Regions from separate parts of the Rahnella sp. JUb53 genome, predicted to be linked through region 2. Evidence: predicted binding sites of a transcription regulator. Region 2 holds the regulator's gene; each other region holds the start of a gene.
The links. Region 2 encodes CRP, which controls carbon source genes, mostly activating them, when cyclic AMP is high. Its sites were predicted from a motif close to ATGTGANNNNNNTCACAT; they were not measured.

Region 1: the regulator CRP is predicted to act here: its motif matches at 3,036-3,053, upstream of EC840_RS12845 (YfcZ/YiiS family protein).
Region 3: the regulator CRP is predicted to act here: its motif matches at 2,949-2,966, upstream of EC840_RS02260 (glycoside hydrolase family 3 N-terminal domain-containing protein).

What each region holds. Positions count from the first base shown of each region.
Region 1 covers NZ_SLYT01000004.1:530,208-535,499, reverse strand. The annotation lists gene ccmI (c-type cytochrome biogenesis protein CcmI) at 1-600, shown strand, start outside; gene mlaA (phospholipid-binding lipoprotein MlaA) at 635-1,402, shown strand; gene fadL (long-chain fatty acid transporter FadL) at 1,487-2,764, opposite strand; gene EC840_RS12845 (YfcZ/YiiS family protein) at 3,182-3,514, shown strand; gene fadI (acetyl-CoA C-acyltransferase FadI) at 3,842-5,155, shown strand; gene fadJ (fatty acid oxidation complex subunit alpha FadJ) at 5,164-5,292, shown strand, end outside.
Region 2 covers NZ_SLYT01000011.1:21,125-26,416, forward strand. The annotation lists gene EC840_RS21055 (LysR substrate-binding domain-containing protein) at 1-879, shown strand, start outside; gene EC840_RS21060 (OsmC family protein) at 881-1,288, opposite strand; gene crp (cAMP-activated global transcriptional regulator CRP) at 1,651-2,283, shown strand; gene EC840_RS21070 (YccS/YhfK family putative transporter) at 2,345-4,420, shown strand; gene EC840_RS21075 (aspartate aminotransferase family protein) at 5,067-5,292, opposite strand, start outside.
Region 3 covers NZ_SLYT01000001.1:463,228-468,519, reverse strand. The annotation lists gene ascB (6-phospho-beta-glucosidase) at 1-758, opposite strand, end outside; gene bglF (PTS beta-glucoside transporter subunit IIABC) at 781-2,655, opposite strand; gene EC840_RS02260 (glycoside hydrolase family 3 N-terminal domain-containing protein) at 3,111-5,292, shown strand, end outside.

The DNA.
Region 1 (5,292 bases), on a different contig from region 2:
GCCGAAGTGCTGACCCGTTCTTCTGATCCGCAAGATAACCTTACCGGCGGCAATCTTTTACGCAGTATGCTGGAAAAATCTCAGGGTGATCTGCGTGTGTTAAGTCTGCTGGCCTATAATGAATATGAGCAGGGTCATTATCCGCAAGCCATTGGCGCGTGGGAAGTTATGCAGAAAATCCTGCCAGCCGGTGATAAACGCCTTGAGATGGTTAACGCCAGTATTGCGCAGGCAAAACAAAAAGCCGGTCTTGATCAGGTTAAACTGGCGGTAAACGTGACGCTTTCTGCGGATGCGCAGCAGAAACTTCCGCAGTATGGCACGGTCTTTATTTCCGTGACAGATGGCAGCAGTCCGGTGCCGGTTGCGGTGAAAAAGCTGCCGCTGAGCCGCTTCCCGCTGGCGATTACTGTCGATGACAGTAACGCAATGATGCCGGAACGCTTGCTTTCTTCGCTGCATCAATTAAAAGTACGCGTTCGTATTTCACAGAATGGTCTGGCAACGCCAGCCTCAGGTGACTGGTACGGCGACAGTCCGCTGACTGATTTTTCCGGCAACGGTCAGGTCAGCATTGAGATTAATCAGCAGGTTCCTTAATCAGGAACCGACGATCAAAAACAGGGAGATATCCATGAACTTACGCCTGACTGGGCTGGCGTTTGCGACAGTTTTACTGGTCGGTTGTGCCGGTACATCCGGATCTTCGGACAGCGAACAGCAGGGACGTTCTGATCCGCTCGAAGGTTTCAACCGGGTGATGTTCGACTTCAACTATAACTACATGGATCCTTACCTTGTGCGGCCTGTTGCCGTCGCATGGCGTGATTACGTGCCACAACCGGCGCGTAACGGGACCAGTAACTTCCTCAGCAACCTCGATGAACCCGCCAGCATGGTCAACTCCTTGCTGAAAGGCGATCCGTACCGTGCTGCAATCCACTTCAACCGTTTCTTCCTGAACACGCTTCTGGGGATGGGCGGTCTGATTGACGTGGCCGGTATGGCGAACCCGAAACTGGCACGCGAAGAAGCCCAGGGCTTCGGTAGCACGCTCGGTCATTATGGTGTCGGATACGGTCCGTACGTGGTTCTGCCTGGTTACGGCAGCGCGACTGTGCGTGACGAAGGTGGCGATCTGGTGGATGATTTGTATCCGATGCTCAGCTATCTGACATTCTGGATGTCAGCCGGTAAATGGGTACTGGAAGGCGTCGAAACCCGTGCAGAACTTCTCGATTCAGATGGTCTGATCCGTAACTCTTCTGATCCGTATCTGTTTATCCGTGAAGCTTACTTCCAGCGTCACGACTTCCTGGCAAGAGGCGGTCAGCTGACGCCACAGGAAAACCCGAACGCGGCATTGATTCAGGGCGACCTGAAAGATATCGACTCGGAATAACGGTTCCGGAGATACAAAAAAAGCGCCTTTCGGCGCTTTTTTCATATCTGACGTAACATTCAGCTCATCAGAATCTGTGGTTCATCAGAAGCTATAGTTAAAGTTAGCGCCGTACAGCATAGCGGTGCCTTTAGCCTGGAATTCATAGTTCGGCACGCCATCAGCCACTTTCTCGCTGATATTCACCGTCTGGCCATGCATGTAAGACACGCCCACATCGACGGATGCATCTTTATTGAAGGCATACGTGGTACCCGCAGAAACCCAGAAGCGGTCCTGATCCGGGATAGAAATGGTGCGGTTATCAGCCGGAACCGGACTGTCATCGAAGGCGATACCGGTACGGAACGTCCAGTTATCATCGTAGTAATAGGTGGTACCTAACGCGATGCGATAAGCATCATGGTAGCCTTCTTCTTTCTGGAACAGGGTCTGGCCGTTAGAACCGGTAGCTTTCAGCTCCTGGAACTGGCTCCAGCTGGTGTAAGCCAGGCTGTAGTGAATCGCCCATTTCGGTGCCACTTTGTTATAACCGGACACTTCCCACATTTCTGGCAGGTTCAGGGTCAGGGAACCCGGAACGGTGTGACCGCCTGTGCCGCCTAACGCCTGAGGAATGCCGTTGCGGTACTCGCCGTCAAAGTCGATTTTAACTTCTGAGCGATAAGTAAAGCCGTAACGGTTATTGTCATCGACTTCATAAAGAATACCGGCGTTCCAGCCGTAGCCCCACTCGTCGCCTTTCAGCTTGGCGGCTTCAGTATCTGCTGGCAGTAAGCCGCCGGTTTTAATCGGCACCAGTTCACCGGCAGTACGACGGATTTTTGCTTTCGCGTAGACGGCATCAAAGCCCAAACCGAAGCTGAAATTCTGGTTCAAACGGTAAGCAACACTTAAGTTAGTGTTTATGGTGGTGAGATCTGTTTCACCGCCAATCGGGCCTGCCGGATAGTTATCGCTAAATTCTGTCGCCAGACCGTAGTTAGACGTCGCAGATGCGCCAACCGCCCATTGATCATCCAGCGGCATAATAAAGTGGATATTCGGCACCCACTGATTTGGCGCAATATTATCATCACTGGTGCTGGCACCGGTGACCGGGGATTTCCCCGTCACGCTGACGTCCGGGTCGACATAAATCGCGCCCATAGAAAACGCCGGACGATTAAACATGGTCATGGTTGCCGGGTTACGGCTACCGGATGCGGCGGTGTCAGCAATAGCACCTTCGCCTGAGAATGAACGACCTAAACCCGCAGCAGTATATTCATTTAACTGAAAACCTGCCGCGTATACGTTGGAGGAAACAATTGCCACTGCAGCTGCCAGAGCTGATCTTTTAAACAGGTTTTTCTGGTTCATGACCAAAACCTCAATATTATGTTTTTTATCAAACAATGTTACATCAAGTAACAATGAGCGCGGGATTGTAGGGTTCGTTATCAGTCTGACAAATCAGACCAGTGAGCGAAGTATAGGTCTGACCTGTGGTGTAGTTGCAATAATGTTTCATTGATATTTAAGAAATGATGCAAGAAATTGGATCCACTTAACAAAAAACCAACAATAAAAGTTCAATTAAGAAACGTTAAAGTGAGAACGATGACGTAGTTTTAATCGATTACTTACATATACGTGATCTGGATCACTTCAAAGGCACATAATAAGTAAGTGCTAGTGTGTTGCCAGAACGGTGGCGTAAAATACAGGCTGGAAATAAAACTTTATTCGCAAACAGGCCAGACGGTGGACGTTGCCGTTGATGCCGGGGAGAAAATTATGTCTGACGTAACCATGTCCTCTAAATCCACCCAACCTCTGCACTCCATCAACAAATGCGGCGCAGAAGAAACCGCAGCCTGCTGCTGCGTTGATGTGGGCACCATCATGGATAACACCGATTGCACCGCATCTTACAGCCGCGTTTTTGAAAATGAAGCACAGGCTAAAGAAACGCTGGAAGCCTTGACCGAACGCGCACGCGGCGTCGAATCCGAGCCTTGCGAAATCAAGAGCCGTATCGAAAAAGTGGAAGGCGGCGTTGAGCTGAATATCGATTTCACTTTCAGCTGCCAGGCAGAAACCATGATCTTCCAGTTAGCCTTGCGCTGATCCCCGTCATACTTTGAGCCGCAGATGCGTTGGCTGCACTCAGTAACCCGAATCACTGACTTATGTCAGCTCATCGGGATTACTTCGATTGCCGCCTTTCTGAGACTCAAATTATTTAGGGGAAGTTTTAAATTGTAATACCGCTTATATAAGCGGTATTTTTTTGTCCGCTATTTCTGCCCGCTGCCTTTCTTCTCATTCTTATTTCAGAAAAATTTGCTGTTGCTCGCACTTCATTGCCTTTCACTTTGCCAAATGTAAATACATAGTTAAAACTGAGTTATCAGGTCTGACCTCTTAAGACCCTATTTTTTCTCAGGAGCTTGTATGAATAAAGTCATTCCACTGGTGACACGTGAGTGCGATCGCATTGCGATTGTCGATGGTTTGCGTACGCCGTTTGCCAAACAGGCCACCGCCTATCACGGCATTCCCGCCGTAGACCTCGGCAAAATAGTGGTCAGTGAGTTACTGGCGAAAAGTGGGATCGACCCGAAGATCATCGATCAGCTGGTATTCGGGCAAGTCGTGCAGATGCCGGAAGCACCAAATATTGCGCGCGAAATCGTCCTCGGCACCGGCATGAATGTGTCGACTGACGCCTACAGCGTTTCGCGTGCCTGCGCCACCAGTTTTCAGGCGATCGCCAACGTCGCGGAAAGCATTATGAGCGGCACGATCAGCGTCGGGATTGCAGGCGGAGCCGATTCGTCTTCGGTTCTGCCGATTGGCGTCAGCAAACGTCTCGCCCGCGCCCTGGTGGACGTCAACAAAGCGCGCACGCTGTCGCAGCGTCTGTCCATTTTCAGCAAACTTAAACTGCGCGACCTGATGCCGGTGCCGCCTGCCGTAGCAGAATATTCCACCGGTCTGCGCATGGGCGATACTGCGGAACAGATGGCGAAAAGTCATAATATTTCCCGCGAACAGCAGGATGAACTCGCGCACCGTTCTCACACGCTGGCGGCACAGGCGTGGGAGCAGGGCTATCTGAATTCTCAGGTGATGGCCGCGCAGGTTCCGCCTTACCGTGAAGTGCTGCAAAAAGACAACAACATCCGCCTGAATTCTGAAATCGGGCAATACGCCAAATTGCGTCCGGCGTTTGATCGCAAACACGGCACCGTGACCGCCGCGACCAGTACGCCGCTGACCGACGGCGCGGCCGCGGTACTGATGATGAGCGAATCGCGGGCGCGTGAACTCGGTTTGCAGCCTCTCGGTTATCTGAAAAGTTTTGCGTTTGCCGCCATCGACGTTTGGGAAGACATGCTGCTTGGTCCGGCTTATGCCACGCCGCTGGCGCTGGATCGTGCCGGTCTGACGCTCGGTGATCTTGACCTGATTGATATGCACGAAGCATTTGCCGCGCAGACCCTGGCGAATATCAAAATGTTAGCCAGTGATGAATTTGCCCGTGAGAAACTTGGCCGCAGTCAGGCAGTTGGCGAAATAGACTGGGATAAATTTAACGTTCTGGGCGGATCACTGGCTTACGGCCATCCTTTTGCCGCGACAGGCGCACGAATGATCACCCAGACTTTGCATGAATTACGCCGTCGTGGCGGAAAATACGGGCTGACGACGGCCTGTGCCGCCGGTGGCTTAGGCGCAGCAATGATTCTGGAGGCAGCGCAATGAGGGATAATATGGAAAACCCAAACATTCCGGAAATCACTCCGGCAGAACCGGTTTCTGCTTTTTCACTGATGTTCACCGCGGAGCACATCGGGATTATCACCATCGACGTTCCCGGCGAAAAGGTGAATACCTTAAAG
Region 2 (5,292 bases):
GTTTTCCAGCAGGTTATCCGCAGCGGCAGTATTCGCGGCGCGGCGCGGGCGTTGAATCAGTCACAACCGGCGGTCAGCAGAACATTGCGTGAACTGGAACAAACGCTCGATACGCAGCTGATCGTGCGTGGCAATCAGGGGATGACGCTGACCGAAACGGGGCGGGCATTTGCACAGCGTATGCAATTTATCCTCGAAGAGCTTGAGCGCGCCGCCGATGAAATTCGCCAGATCGAACAATATTCGCAGGGCTCCGTCGCCATTGGATTTTCATCGCTGCTGGCGCTGACGGTTTTTCCCGGATTGGCAGGAGAATTTAAGACGCAGTTTCCGCAGTCCAAACTGCTGATCAAAGAAGGGCAACTTTCCACGTTATTACCTGCACTGCGCGAAGGGAAACTGGATTTCGCGGTCGGTACCGCCGGGCCGGGATTTCCGCTGGAAGATCTGGTACGTGAGCCACTGTTCAGCGCACCTTTCTGCGTTATCGCCCGGCGTGGACATCCGCTGGCAGGCTCCACAACTCTGGAGGAATTACAGGATGCGCGCTGGCTGTTGCCCGAAACGGATATGGGGTATTACCAGCAAATCAGGGTATCGATGGGAGGATTTCATCAGCCGGCAGCGGAAATGCCGGTGCATACAGATTCGGTGGTGTGCGGGCTAAATATGGTGTTGCAGTCTGATTATCTGACCATTGTGGCGCGCGCGATGAAAGCGCCGTTCGGATTGCAGGACAGGCTGAGTGTGCTCAATATCGATACCCTGCCGCAGGCAGAATACTGTGTGCTTTACTCGCAAAAATCGCCGCTGACGTTTGCCGCGCGGCGATTTTTGGATTTATTGCGCAGCCAGTGCCACGCCTATGACTGGTCGTAACTTATTCGACGCTGATCACTTCAAAGCTGTGCGTGATGGTCGCCGCTTTGCCGAGCATCAGGGACACAGAGCAGTACTTTTCCGCAGACAGGCTAACGGCACGTTCGACAATCTTATCGGTGAGATCTTTACCGGTGACGATAAAATGCAGATTGATGTGCGTGAACAGGCGCGGCGCTTCTTCGCGGCGTTGTGAGGTCAGCTTGACTTCACAATCACGCACGTCATTACGGCCTTTTTGCAAAATAGACACCACATCAATCGCGCTGCAACCGCCTGCGGACATCAGCAGCATTTCCATCGGGCTGGGTGCTTTATCGCCCGCATTACCATCCATAGAAATCTGGTGGCCTGACGCTGACTCGCCTAAAAACGTCAGCCCTTCTACCCATTTTACGCGTGCGTGCATGAACTATTCTCCCGGTGAATAAACTCGTCGAATTCCGCTCCCAGAGTACCCTTTCACCTAAAATCTGGCAACGTAACCCGATCGCCATCATGCTGAAGCGAGACAACAGAAGACAGCATTGCAAACCTGTGCTACAAACAAAGCCGAAACATACTTTCCAGTGAATTGCGGTGACGGTTTTCGCGGTTTAAGAACAGAACCCACGGTGATAACGGCAATAATCAGGCTGTTTCACCCCGACACCCGCTTGCAGCATTTCTGGGGAGTTATATGCTGAAAGGGCGCTTTTTTTATGAAGTGCCGTACAGGGAACTCTGAGCCCTGTGATTTTGGGCAGCGATAACAACAGAGGATAATAGCAAATGGTTCTCGGCAAGCCACAAACAGACCCGACTCTTGAATGGTTCCTGTCTCACTGTCATATACATAAGTATCCTTCTAAAAGTACGCTGATTCACCAGGGTGAAAAAGCCGAAACGCTTTACTACATCGTGAAAGGGTCAGTTGCTGTCCTTATCAAGGATGAAGAAGGCAAAGAAATGATACTGTCCTACCTTAACCAAGGTGACTTCATCGGCGAGCTGGGACTCTTCGAAGAAGGTCAGGAACGTAGTGCGTGGGTTCGTGCAAAAACTGCCTGTGAAGTGGCTGAAATTTCTTATAAAAAATTCCGCCAGCTGATTCAGGTTAACCCGGATATTCTGATGCGTCTTTCCGCGCAGATGGCAAACCGTCTGCAAGTGACGTCAGAGAAAGTCGGCAACCTGGCCTTCCTCGACGTAACAGGGCGTATCGCTCAAACTCTCCTTAATCTGGCTAAACAGCCTGATGCGATGACCCATCCGGACGGGATGCAAATCAAGATCACCCGTCAGGAAATCGGCCAAATCGTCGGTTGTTCACGTGAAACAGTCGGACGTATTCTCAAAATGCTTGAAGATCAAAGTCTGATCTCGGCACACGGTAAAACGATTGTCGTTTACGGCACACGTTAATCCCTTAAAAATCGGCGCGGCAGAACACTGTCGCGCCTTTTTTATGGGCTAAGCTTTATCCATGACGCTATGGCGAAGACTGTTTTACCATCCGGAAGTTAACTACGCGCTGCGCCAGACGCTGGTGTTGTGCCTGCCCGTTGGTATCTGCTGGTTGTTCGGCAATCTGCAAATGGGGCTGCTGTTCTCTCTTTGTCCTGCCTGCTGCAACGTCGCGGGCCTCGATACTCCGCATAAACGCTTTTTCAAACGCCTGATAATTGGCGGAACACTGTTTGCCGTGAGCAGTATTCTGCTGCAAGTCATGCTGGAAAACTGGCACATTCCCCTGCCGCTCATCATGCTGTCGCTGGCCTTGCTGTTAGGCGTGACCGGTGAAATCAGCCCGCTGCATGCACGTCTGTTGCCCGGTGCACTGGTCGCGACCATCTTCACGCTGAGCATGGTTGGCTTGCGTCCGATGTGGCAGGCACCGGTGCTTTTCGCCGCCGGCACGGCCTGGTACGGATTGTTTAACTGGGCGTGGTTTCGTATTTCGGAAGAACAGCCGATGCGCGAAACGCTCAGTCAGCTCTATCTGCAACTCGCGGATTACTTCGAAGCTAAATACAGCCTGCTGACGCAACACACCGATCCTGAAACCGCGTTACCCCCGTTGCTGACGCGACAGCAGCAGGTCATCGACCTGATTGCCCTGCTCTATCAGCAACTGCACATGCTGCCGCAACACGGCCATCATCATCACCATAAAAGACTGTTTCAACGTTTTCAGGTCGCGCTTGATTTGCAGGAGCACATCACGGTGAGCCTGCATCAGCCGGAAGAAGTGCAGAAGCTGGTGGAAGAAAGCCACGCCGAAGCGGTTATCCGCCGTAATGCGCAGGTGATTTCCGCCCGCCTGCGGGTCATCGCCGACGACATTCTTTATCACCGTTTATCCGCGCGGTTTACGATGGCCAACGAGCTGGCCGCGCTGGAGAAAATCGCCGCGCGCAATCCTGAGAACCCGGTCGGCCAGTTTTGCTACTACCACTTCAGCCGCATTGCGCGCCTGCTGCGGACACAGCGCCCGTTGTACAAACGTGACCTGATGAACACTCAGCCGCGTTTACCCTTCTGGCCTGCGCTGAAAAGCTATCTTTCCTTCAAATCTGTCGCCCTGCGCAATGCCGCCCGTCTGGGGATCATTCTGGCGATTGGCAGCAGCCTGGGCCTGTTCTTTAATCTGCCCAAGCCTTACTGGATTTTGCTGACCATCATGCTGGTCAGCCAGAACGGTTATAACGCCACACGCGTGCGTATCCAGCACCGTGCGCTGGGCACGCTGGCCGGATTGCTGATTGCCGCCGGATTGCTGAAGCTGGAATTACCCGAAGGCATCACGCTGATGTGTATGCTGATCGTCACGCTGGTGTCGTATACGGTGCTGCGTAAAAACTACGGGCTGGCGATGGTCGGCATGACCGTGACGGCGGTATATACCCTGCAACTGCTGGCGATGAACGGCGTGCATTTTCTGGTACCGCGACTGGTGGATACGCTGATCGGCTGCGCGCTGGCGTTCGGCGGGACCATCTGGCTGTGGCCGCAATGGCAGAGCGGATTACTGCGTCAGAACGCGCACCAGGCGCTGGAAACCTATCAGGATGCTATCCGCTTACTGCTTGAAGAAAACCCGGATACCTCGAAGCTTGCCTACACCCGTATGCAGGTCAATCAGGCGCACAACAAGCTTTTCACGTCACTGAATCAGGCCATGCAGGAGCCCGGCTTTAACTCGCATTATCTGGCGGATATGCGCTTGTGGGTGACGCACAGCCAGTTCATTGTCGAGCACATCAACGCGATGACCATCCTCGCCCGCGAGCATTACATGCTGCCGGAGAAACTGGCGACGGAGTATTTACAGACCTGTGAAATTGCGTTGCAGAGTTGTCAGCAGCGACTGCTTTATGACGGACCGGGCAATGAGAACACGCTGATCAATGCACCGGAACTGCATCCTGATATGCCACTGACCGAGATGGAACGCCATCTGCGGCGTGTGATTTCACATCTCAGCGTGATGCATACTATTTCGTCACTGGCGTGGAAGCAGAGGCCACATCATGGGATCTGGCTGACGCGGAAGGCGTGAACGTGAAGGGGATTGCCCCTTTTAAATCCCCTTTTTACTGGCTTACAGCCAGACTGCTTTTTAAAGCTAATCGGAGAATATTTCGGTTTCTCAAGTACGGGGATCACTTAACGCGCTGCGCCGAAACCGCCCAAAGGAGGAAAGTGCTTTTCCTCCTTTGGATTCCTCCTCGCTTTTTCAACACGCGCTCCGCTTGCTGGCTATGTTTCAGCAACTGCGGTGACAGGCTGGAAATCTTACCGCTGCGCGGTTCCCTCTCTCGGTCCTGAAGCCCTGGGTCTTCAGGCCGCTCCGTTCGGCAAGATTTCTGATTCGCCCGCGAGATCTTAAATTCAACAGCAGACTGTTTTTATCTTTTAGATAAGTTGACTGGCGTGCTCAAAAATGGCACCGAATGAACGGTTCGAGACCAGAGGCTCGAAGCCTGAAATTCGGGAATCGCGTAGCGATGACATTTTGCGCCACTCACTAATACACCAGAACATGTCCGTCATGCCTGCGGCAGCGCGCAGTAAAAAAGCGAGGGGAGTGCAGAGGGGAAAAGCCTTTCCCCTCTGCTCGGTTTCGGCGCACAAGGCCTTGTGATAACCGTTATTGAAAAACCGAAATTTACTCAGTCGGTTTTAACCAGCGGGGGGGGAAGCATTCAGCCTGCAACCTTTGCTACGGCTTTCTCAAATCTTTCCATCCCTTCGCTGATATCAGCGAAATCAATCACCAGTGAGGGCGCAAACCGCATGACGTTCGGTCCGGCGACCAGCATCATCAGGCCGAATTCGGCGGCGGCGGCATGGAATTCGCCTGCACGATTTTTAAACTCGTCGGAAAGCTCAGCGCCGATCAACAAACCCTGACCGCGGAACTCGCTGAAG
Region 3 (5,292 bases), on a different contig from region 2:
AACCAGTCGCGGTTTTGCTGCAAGGTTTCCATCATATCGGCCGGTTTGCAGGTCAGCGGATACAACATTCCGCCGAGCAGCATATTGCCGATTTTGCCGTCAGGAATGATCTCGTGGCAGGCTTTTACCGCTCTGGCGCTGGCCACCAGCTGATGATGAATGGCCTGATAAATTTCCTGTTTGCTGCTGTCTTCCGGCAATCCGACCCCGGTGAACGGCGCATGTAGCGACATGTTGATTTCGTTGAACGTCAGCCAGTGTTTCACCTTATTTTTGTAACGGCTGAACACCGTACGGGCGTAGTTTTCAAAGAAACCGATGGTGTCGCGACTGCCCCAGCCACCGTGGTTTTTCACGATACCATACGGCATTTCATAGTGAGAAAGCGTCACCAGCGGTGTAATCCCGTATTTTGCCATTTCATCAAACAGGCGGTCATAAAAGGCCAGACCGGCTTCATTTGGCTGCAATTCATCGCCCTGCGGGAAAATACGCGTCCAGGCAATTGAGGTACGCAGCACGGTGAAGCCCATTTCGGCGAACAATTTCATGTCTTCCGGATAACGATGATAGAAATCAATCGCCACATCTTTCACGCCGAAATCGCCTTCAGTACGTTCCTGCACCGGACCAAAAACGCCTTGCGGTTGCAGGTCAGATGTTGATAAGCCTTTACCGTCAGTCAGATATGCACCTTCCACCTGATTGGCTGCGACTGCGCCGCCCCATAAGAAACTGTCTGGGAATTGCTTGTTCATGTGAACCTCCTGGCTCTGGTCGTTATCGTAATAAAGTGAGTAATGGCGCTTGTTCGCTGGTGTCCTGACCAACGCTTGCCGGAATGACATCAAGATAGTCATCGCTGTTGGTGACCAGCACCGGCGTGGTCAGGTCATAGCCGGCATCGGAAATGCCCTGCATATCGAATTCCAGCAACAAATCGCCTTGCTTCACCACCGCATCAACCGCGATGCGTGGCGTAAAGAATTTGCCGTCCAGCTTCACCGTATCAATGCCGACGTGGATCAGAATCTCTGCACCCTCATCAGATTCAATCCCTATGGCGTGATGGGTTTTGAACAGGGAAACCACGGTACCATTTACCGGCGATACAACCCGCCCCACTGCTGGCACCACCGCCACGCCTTTGCCCAGCAAACCACTGGCGAACGTCGGGTCTTTAACCTGATCGAGTGCGATACAGGCACCGGTCATCGGGCTGGCAATCAGGGTTTTTCCGCGTGGCGCCTGAACGGCCTCCGCTTTGGCCTTTTCGGTGATTTCCGGCGTTGCCGCTTCTTCTTTCATGCCGAAGAAGTAAGTTGCCAGCGCAGCAAACACCAGGGCAATCAGCGTCCCGGCAATGGCGGCGGTCACCGTTTTATCAAAGCCGGTTGGCGGAATAATCTGCGTGAAAGTGAAGATGCTGGCGAATCCGAAGGAATACGCCGTGGTCTGGAAATACCCGAGGATCGCCGCACCCAGTGCACCACCGGCGCAACCGAAAATAAACGGACGCCGACGCGGCAGATTGATGCCGTAAACCGCGGGTTCCGTAATCCCAAAAATCCCCGCGCTGATGGCTGAACCCGCCAGCGCCTTCGTTCGCGCATCTCTGGCGCGCAGCATCACGCCAATCACTGCCCCGACCTGCCCCATCACGGCGGGCAATAACAGCGGCAGCATGGTGTCGTGACCGAGAATACTGAAGTTGTTGATCATCAGCGGCACCAGCCCCCAGTGCAGACCGAAAATCACACACACCTGCCACAGTGCACCCATAAAGGCACCGGCAATCATCGGGCTGATGTGATACACAAACTGATAGCCGTTAGCCAGTTGCTGGCTGGCCCAGGTGGCGACGGGGCCGATAATCAGGAAGGTCAGCGGCACCACGACCATCAGGCAAATAAGCGGCGTGATAAAGTTACGCAGCGCAGAAGGCAGGATTTTCATGGCCCGTTTTTCCAGCCAGCTTGATACCCACGCAGCCAGGATCACCGGGATCACCGATGAGGCGTAATTAATAAAGACCAGCGGAATACCGAAGAAATGCTCGCCCTGCGCACCAGGTTGCTGTGCCTCAAACGCGGCGATCATCAGCGGATGCACCATTGCCCCGCCAATCATCATGGTAACGAACGGGTTACCACCGAATTTTTTACCGGCAGTGAAACCGATCACCAGCGGGAAGAAGTAAAACATGGCGTCACTGGCGGCGAACCAGACTTTATAGGTACCGCTTTCCGGCACCATCCAGCCGCACGCCAGCGCCAGTGCCAGAAAACCTTTCAGGATCCCCGACGCGGCCATGATGCCGATAAACGGGGTAAAAATGCCGGAGATAACGTCAATCGCCCGGGCAAATAAACTGCCCTTATCACCGCTGTCATCGTCGCCGCTGTCGGAAAGCGCACTGCCTTTCACCAGCGCTTCATACACCGCACCGACGTGGTTGCCGATCACCACCTGAAACTGGCCGCCGCTCTCGACAACCATGATGACACCCGGGTTTTCTTTTAGCCCGGCAGCGTCGGCCTTACTGGTATCTTTTAATTTAAAACGTAAGCGGGTGGCACAATGCACCACGCTGTTGACGTTATCCTTTCCGCCCACTCCGCGGAGAATTTCATCGGCTAATGTACTGTATTCCATGGTGTTATCTCATCAGAGTAATGGCGTCGTGCACGACATTGCCGGTGTATTTCAAAGGGGCGGCCGGCCCCTGAATTCAGGCCAAAAAAAAACCTAAACGTCCGGTCTCTTCGTCATACACGAAGAAACGAGAAGTTTAGGTTTTGCCTGTCAGACAGTAACAATCCTGCTTTCTGAAACGGATTCTCTGGCGAATCGCAGACAGAAACAAGTCGTAATATTCGCCGGATGATGAAACTGTGATCGGCTTCAGATTTCGTGCTAAAAGCAGGCATCTGACCGGAGCAGCCTCAATCTGATCCTGCTCACAAACCGGAAACAAAATTAAATAACGTAAAATGCATATTCGTTTCCTCAATTGTTTACGCGCAGTCCATTCTCAATACTTCTGTTTATATTTCGCCTTTTAACGCGTTATCCCTGCGTTCCCATCCGGAAAATCAAGGAGATATAAAATGACTCACCTGTATCAGGATGCTTCACAGCCCGTCGCTACCCGCGTCGCCGACCTGCTTGCCCGCATGACGCCCGCTGAGAAATATGCCCAGATGCACGCGTTCTGGCTGATCCTCGACAGCAACGGGAAGCATAAAGAACGGTCCGATCTGAGCGATGATTTTGCCGGGCATAAACAGACTCTGGCACTGGAGGAGCAACTGGCGCTGGGCGCGGGACAAATCACGCGCCCCCTGGGAACGCACGTGGTCAGCCCGGCAGAAGGCGTGCGCGCCCTGAACCGGCTGCAAAAAATGCTGGTTGAAGAAACACAGCTGGGCATTCCGGCGATGTTCCACGAAGAATGTCTGGTCGGTTTATTGTGCAAAGACGCCACACTGTTCCCCTCTTCCCTGAGTTATGCCTCGACGTGGGATCCGCAACTGGTGGAGCAAATTGCAGGCGCTATCCGCGATGAAGCGCAAAGCGTTGGTTGTCATCAGGGACTGGCGCCGGTGCTGGATGTTTCCCGCGATGTCCGCTGGGGACGAACTGAGGAAACCTTTGGCGAAGATCCTTATCTGGTTGGCATCATGGCGACGGCTTACGTGCGTGGTTTGCAGGGTGAAAAACGTGACCTGCTGGCCACGCTGAAACATTATGTCGGGCATTCATTCAGCGAAGGGGCTCGCAATCATGCGCCGGTACATCTGGGTTTTCGCGAGCTGAATGACACCTTTCTGCTGCCGTTTGAGATGGCGGTAAAGCTGGCGAATGCCGGTTCGGTGATGCCGGCTTATCACGACATCGACGGGCAGCCTTGTCACAGCGATCACTTCCTGCTGACAGAAGTTTTGCGCGAACAGTGGGGATTCGATGGTCTGATTGTTGCCGATTACGGCGGCGTCAGCCTGCTGCATCAGCATCACGGTGTCAGCCATGACGACGCGGAATCCGCCGCGCTGGCGTTTAATGCCGGACTGGATATCGAGTTGCCGAAAGGCGATTGCGCGCAGCATCTTGCCGATGCGGTTTCACGTGGCCTGATTGATATGGCGAAAATTGACGAGATCGTCGCCCGCGTGCTGACCGAAAAATTCCGCCTCGGGCTGTTTGAACAGCCTTACGCCCTTGATCCGCAGCCACAAATGCAACAACCCGCCACGCGTGAACTGGCCTGGAAAGCCGCCGTCCGTTCCGTCACCCTGCTGGAGAATAATGGCATCCTGCCGCTGAAACCCAAATCCGGGCAGAAAATTGCAGTGATCGGCCCGACGGCAGACGATCCGCTGGCCTTGCTCAGCGGTTACAGCTTCCCCGTGCATCTGATCATCAGCGAAATGGAAGCGCAGACGGAACATGTCACCACGCCGTTACAGGCCTTGCGTGACGCCTACGGCGAGCAAAATATCCGGTATGCAAAAGGTTGTCATATTCTTGAAAAACGCACAGCGGGCGCGCCGGTCTTCCCCGGCGATGCCGGCTCAGCCATGCAAAAATCGCCGGTATCACGAAGTACCGCGCTTATCCCACAGGCCGTGAAACTGGCGCAGGAAAGTGATGTCGCGTTAGTGTTTGTCGGCGATCTGGCCGGATTATTCCAGAGCGGCACCGTCGGTGAAGGCTCTGACACGGACAGCCTGCAATTACCGGGTGTTCAGCAACTGTTGCTGGAAGAGATTGTCGCGACCGGCAAACCGACCATTGTGGTAATGACCGGCGGTCGTCCGTATTCCCTTGGCGGACTGGAGGAAAAAGTCGCCGGGTTCCTGATGGCATTTGCGCCCGGTCAGGAAGGCGGACGTGCAATTGCCGATATCGTCAGCGGCAAAGAAGCACCGTCCGGCAGGCTGGTGGTTTCCGTACCGAAAAGCGCCGGTGCCATGCCCTATTATTACAATCACAAACTGAAAAGTGGCGGTACGCCGATTGCGTTCCACTTCGGTGCAAAATACCCGTTTGGCTTCGGGCTGAGCGGCACCACGTTCCGCTATCACGATCTGCAACTCAATCAGCAACCGGTCGCTATCGAAAATGGCGATATTGCAGTACAAATCAAAGTCACCAATACCGGAAATCAGGCGGGCAGCGAGGTGGTGCAGGTTTATCTGCGTGACTGTGTGGCATCACTGGTACGCCCGATGCAGGAACTCAAAGCTTTTGAGCGCGTAGAGCTGGAGGCCGGACAAACCGCAACGCTGA